DNA from 2 places in the Nocardia sp. GCM10030253 genome. Region 1 is predicted to be linked to the other one. Evidence: riboswitches for the same ligand, from Rfam matches in the RefSeq annotation. Region 1 holds a riboswitch; the other holds the start of a gene.
The links. A riboswitch is a leader RNA that binds a small molecule or an ion and turns the genes downstream of it on or off. The one in region 1 is predicted to bind S-adenosylmethionine.
Positions count from the first base shown of each region.

Region 1 (2,916 bases):
TCGAAAGTGACCACGGTCCCGCCGCCGCTCATCTGGCTGGTGGCCAGCGCGTGCTGCGGATGTGATTCCAGGAAGGGATATTTCACCCAGCCAACGGACTTGTTGCCCTCGAGGAACTCGGCGATGCGCAGCGCGGATGCGGTCGAATGACGCACCCGAAGCGGCATGGTCTCCAGGCCCTTGAGCAGAGTCCACGCATTGAACGGGCTCAGCGCGGGGCCGGTGTGGCGCATCAGGTTTTTCACCGGGCCGTCGATGTAATCGTGCTCGCCGAGAATCGCGCCGCCGAGCACCCGACCCTGGCCGTCGATGTGCTTGGTGCCGGAATACACGAGAACGTCGGCGCCGAGTTCGAAGCCGCGCTGCAGCAGCGGTGTGGCGAAAACGTTGTCCAGCACCACCTTCGCGCCCGCCGCGTGTGCGAGTTCGGTGACCCGGCGCACGTCGACAAGCGTCTGCATGGGGTTGGCCGGTGTCTCGAAGAACACCGCCTGGGTTGGCACCGACAGCGCTTGCTCCCACTGGTCGAGGTCGTCGCCGTCGACGAAGACGGTCTCGATGCCCCAGCGCGGCAGAATCTCGTTGCACACCACGAAGCAGGAGCCGAACAGGCTGCGCGCGGCCACGAGTCGATCACCGGCGCCAAGCAGCGCGCCAAGCGCGGTGAAGACCGCGGACATACCGCTGGCCGTGGCGAAGCAGGCTTCGGCGCCGTCCATCAGGCGCAGCCGCTCCTCGAACATGGCGACCGTCGGGTTGCCGTAGCGGGAGTAGACGAAATGCTCGACGTCGCCGGTGAACGCGGCCTCGGCGGCCTCGGCGCTCTCGTAGACGAAGCCGGAGGTCAGGTACAGCGCTTCGGCCGTCTCCTCGAAACCGGAGCGCCGCAAGCCACCTCGCACGCCGAGGGTCGCCGGACCGACGCCCTCGGGCAGCGGCTTGTCGAAGGAACCGCCGGTGATCACGACTGCCGCCACGGAAGTCCGATGGCCCGCCAGCCGGAACCGCCACGATGGCCGGTCGCGTCGAGGCCGCCCTCGAAGCCCTCCAGCACGTTGTAGGACGGGCCGATCCCGAGGCTGGTCGCGATGTCGGCGGCATGCGCGGAACGCTGGCCGGAGCGACACAGGAACACCACGGGGGCCTCCGGGTCGCGGCCGTCGAGTGCCTCGGTCAGTTGCTCCACAAAGGCACTGTTGCGGGTGCCGGTTCCGTCGACCCACTCGATCAGCACCGTCGGGCGCTCGATCGAGGTGGTGTCGGGAACTCCGACGAAGCGCCATTCGGCTTCGGTACGCACGTCCACCAGGACGGCTTCGGGGTTGTCCCGCAATAGTTCCCACGCTTGCTGTGGGGTGATGTCACCGGCATAACTCATGTGGACCTCCTGTGAATCCGCTCTTGCCGCACCTGGGTTTCGGTGCGCGGCCAGGTCGTCACCCGGAGCACCCCGCCGCGGAGGAGGGTTGCCGACCAGCAAGCCGGGGCTTGACGCTGGTTCTCATGACCTGGTTCTGAGATTGCCTGGGCGGGGGTCACCCTGTCAAACCCCAGTTCACGACGCAGGACGAGTCAACCGCAGATGAGCCAACGGTCGCCGGATCGCGTCAGATTCCAGGTCGCGGGCGTCTCCTTGCCGTCGACCTTCGTCGTCACCGTCGCCTTCGCCCGATTCCCGTTGACCATCGGATTCTCGATTTTGGTTATCTCGACCGACTTTCCGGTTTCGATGCCGCCGAGTTGGGGCGCCAGCGATGACTTGCCCTCGTCGAATCCGTCGCAGGCCACACCTGGCGGCGGCGTGATATCCGAACGGCCGCGTGCGTCGGCGTAGTTGCGGACCGCGGCCGCGATCCGGTCGGCTTCTGTGACATTTTTCTCAGCCGGTGACAGCAGTCCGCCGAGCACGATCGCGACGACCACGACCGCCGCGACCACCGCGGCCGCGATGAACGGCCACGCGGAGCGGGAGTCGGTCTGATCGACCTCGATTACTTGGTCGCCGTCGGTGTCTCGCTGATCGGTCATGTCCACGATGATCCCTGGTCCGCGGGGGTATCCGGCGCCCGCCCCCGAACTCGGCGACACGTCGCGGACGATCGGCGTCGCTACTGTGTATGTCGGGGCGCGCCGTGGGTACGCAGTGAAGCGGAGGCCGCTGTGACATCCCGAAGGTCACCGCACCGGCGCGGGCGGCCCTCCGGGCCACCGATAGAATCGCGAGATTGCGGCCTGCTGTCATAGCCGATATGCCAGCGAGCCAGCGCCAGTGTCCGCATACCAGGGGCAACCACAGCGGCGCGTCGAGTTAGCCTAGGCTAAGACCGACGCCATTAATTGTTTTCGACCATAAGGGTGCGCGTAAGAGATGACCGAACAGAGTGCAGCGACCCGCCCGCTCCGCATCGCGATCGTGGGCGCAGGACCGGCCGGTATCTACGCCGCCGACGCATTGATGAAATCCGATGCGGAAGTGTCGATCGACTTGTTCGAGCGCATGCCTGCCCCGTTCGGGCTGATCCGCTACGGCGTCGCGCCCGACCATCCGCGTATCAAGGGCATCATCACCGCCCTGCACAAGGTGCTCGACAAGCCGCAGGTGCGCCTGCTCGGCAACATCGACTACGGCACCGACATCACCCTCGACGACCTGCGCACCTTCTATGACGCGGTCATCTTCTCCACCGGCGCCAACGCCGACCGCGCCCTGGACATCCCCGGCATCGGTCTCGACGGCAGCTACGGCGCGGCGGACTTCGTGTCCTGGTACGACGGGCACCCCGATGTCCCGCGCACCTGGCCGCTGGAGGCCGAGAAGGTCGCCGTCCTCGGTGTCGGCAACGTCGCGCTGGACGTGGCGCGGGTGCTCGCCAAGACCGGCGACGAACTGCTGCCCACCGAGATCCCGCCGAACGT
Region 1 covers NZ_JBHTDL010000012.1:440,946-443,861, forward strand. Annotated here, with positions in the region: gene ACFQZZ_RS28370 (O-succinylhomoserine sulfhydrylase) at 1-965, opposite strand, end outside; gene ACFQZZ_RS28375 (rhodanese-like domain-containing protein) at 962-1,378, opposite strand; SAM riboswitch class IV at 1,393-1,509, opposite strand; gene ACFQZZ_RS28380 (hypothetical protein) at 1,573-2,028, opposite strand; gene ACFQZZ_RS28385 (FAD-dependent oxidoreductase) at 2,369-2,916, shown strand, end outside.

Region 2 (2,916 bases), on a different contig from region 1:
CCGGAGGTGAAGATGATCCAGGCATCGTCGCTCGGGTCGGGGCGTAGAGGCGAGTCATCGGCCGAGTCCGGGTCGGTCGAGTCGGCTCCCGCCGCGATCCGTTCGGCTCCCTCCGGCGTCGTCTTGACCCCCGATAAGGTCACGATCGCGGTGACCTTCGCATCGCCGAAGACCAGTCGGGCTCGTTCGTCGGGGTCGTCGGCATCGACCGGCACGTAGGCGGCGCCCGCGTGCAGGATGGCGAGGATTGTGACGTAGAGCTCATGGGTGCCGGACGGCATCCGTACGCCGACGCGGTCGCCGGGCCGCACGCCCGCCGCGATCAGCCGAGCCACTCCGGCCGCGATCTCGCCCCGCAGCTCGGTGTAGCTGAGGACGACTTTGCCGTCGTCGATGGCGGCCGAGTCGGGGTGGGCAAGGGTGGTGCTGGTCAGGATGTCGACCAGGGTCCTGACCTGCGGAGCGAGTACGGCGCGCAGTAGGGGGCCCGGTGCCGGTTGCCCGGTGTCCGTGTCCGCGCCCACCGCGGCGTCGACCTGCGGCTGCAGCATCACGTCCTGCCCCACCTCTCATAGACCTGCCTAGCGCTTCACGAGTGTTGTTTCACAAAAGGGTTACCAATTGGCAAACGCCAGGGTGATCAACAGTCCACGGTACCTGCGGTACTGGGCTCCCGCCGCTCAACAGACCGGGTGGTCGGTCTGCTGGGCGGCCGCGCGGGCGGCCCAGCCTGCCTGATCGGCACACGGCGAAGGTGCGCGGCGGCGGTGCGCCGTCGAGTGGTCGACAGACTCCGTTCGGCCGCACCGGCTACGCGGCGGACGCGGCGGTGCCGACGCCGAGGGCCGCGAGAATGGCCGCGCTCGCCTGTTCGAGGCGATCGCGGACCTTCGGCTTGCGCAGCATCGCCACCGCGCGGGAGGCGGCGATAGCGAGCAGCACCATCTCCACAGCGGCGATGCTCGACTCGACCGCGCCGAGGGCGAGGGTGTTGGCAAAGGTGACCTCGGTGAGGAATTGGGGCAGCACCGCGAGGTAGAACAGGCCGACCTTCGGGTTGAACATGCACGACACCACACCCGCGGCGAACGCCGAGCGAATCGAGGCGGGAGCGCCGGAATTCGCCTGCGCGGTAACCGCTTCGGTGGGGTCGGCGATCGCACCGGCCGCACGGCGTTGCCGCCGGTGGTCGATCAGCGCCCGAACTCCCAAGTACACCAGGTAGATTCCACCGACGATCTTGAGCGCGCGATAGGCCGTCGCCGACTGCTCCAGCAAGGCGGCGACGCCCGCCGCGACGACAACGGCCCACACGATGCCGCCCAGCGCCGATCCGATCGCCGCGGCGATCCCCGGTCGCGCGTCCACGATCGAGAAGCGCAGCACCAGGAACGAATCGGGGCCCGGTGTGATCGACAGCAGTACGCACACGCCGATGAAACTGAGCAGCAGGGAAAGCGTCACCTACCGATGGGACCGCACATCACGACATCGCGCAACTGGGTTTGACGTGCGCAGATCGTGCGCGACTAGCCTCGGCTCCTCCGGTGGCGTTCGCGATACCGGTTGACAGCGGCATGTGGGGTCTGTCAATCTCGGTGCAGGTCATGAGTACCAGCATCAAGCCCTGGCTAGCTGGTCGGCAACCCTCCTCCGCGGTGGGGTGCTCCAGGTGACGACCTGGCCGCCGCCCGACCGGGCGCGGCAAGCGCGGACTCGAATAACCCCTTGGTTCCGGGTCCCATAGCCGACGGGATTTCGTGATGACTGCTGTTGTGGATCAGAGCTGTGCCGCCCTCGCCCGGGTTTCCGGCGACGACCTGCGGGTGCCGCTCGTTCAGGGCGGAACGACCACCTACGCCAACTTCGACTACGCCGCGAGCGCACCGGCCTTGGCGCAGGTCGCCGACCGGGTACAGCAGTTGCTGCCGTACTACGCGAGCGTGCACCGCGGTGCCGGCTACGCCTCGCGGATCTCCACCGAGTGCTACGAGGCCGCCCGCGGTTCGGTGACGCGGTTCCTCGATGCCGACGATGACCAGGTGGTGGTGTTCACCCGCAACACCACCGATTCGCTGAACCTGCTCGCGGCCTGCGTGCCGGGCGACACCGTAGTGCTCGATATCGAGCACCACGCGAATTTCCTGGCATGGACCAGGCACGGTCGCCGCGTCGTGCGAGCCGCGGACACCGTGGCCGAGACCATCCGGCTGCTCGTCGCCGAACTGTGCAGCAAGCCTGCCGCGCTGCTCGCCGTCACCGGCGCCTCCAATGTCACCGGCGAGGTACTGCCGCTGGAGCGGCTGGCCACCATCGCCCACCAGTGCGGCGCTCGCATTCTTGTCGACGCGGCGCAGCTGGCGCCGCACCGGCGAATCAGCCTGCGCGACACGGGCATCGACTATCTGGCGTTCTCCGGCCACAAGCTGTACGCGCCGTTCGGAGCGGGTGTGCTTGTCGGCCGCCGCGATTGGCTGGATGCCGCCGACCCGTATCTGGCAGGCGGCGGTGCGGTCCGCGAGGTCACCACCACCGGCGCCGACTGGGCCCCCGCGCCGCAGCGCCACGAAGCGGGCTCCCCGAATGTCCTCGGCGCGGCAGCGCTCGCCGCCGCCTGTGACGCGCTCTGTGCGATCGATCCCGAAACACTCGCCACCCACGAGCGCGCGCTCGCCGAGCGCCTGCGCGCGGGACTCTCCGCCATTCCCGGCGTCGATCTTCTCCGCATCTGGGACGACAGCCCCGACACCGTCGGCATCGTCGCCTTCACCCTCGACGGTTTCGTCCCCGGCCACGTCGCCGCCTACCTGTCGGCCGAACACGGCATCGGGGTCCGCGACGGCCGCTTCTGCGCCCACCCGCTGCTCGCCCGTCTCGGCCTCGACGGCGCGCTGCGCGCCAGCATCGGGCTCGGCA
Region 2 covers NZ_JBHTDL010000005.1:430,492-433,407, reverse strand. Annotated here, with positions in the region: gene ACFQZZ_RS10405 (Pls/PosA family non-ribosomal peptide synthetase) at 1-551, opposite strand, end outside; gene ACFQZZ_RS10400 (LysE family translocator) at 811-1,464, opposite strand; SAM riboswitch class IV at 1,604-1,717, shown strand; gene ACFQZZ_RS10395 (aminotransferase class V-fold PLP-dependent enzyme) at 1,764-2,916, shown strand, end outside.
Region 2: it holds a riboswitch for S-adenosylmethionine, as region 1 does, so the genes downstream of both, ACFQZZ_RS10395 (aminotransferase class V-fold PLP-dependent enzyme) here and ACFQZZ_RS28375 (rhodanese-like domain-containing protein) in region 1, are expected to answer to the same signal.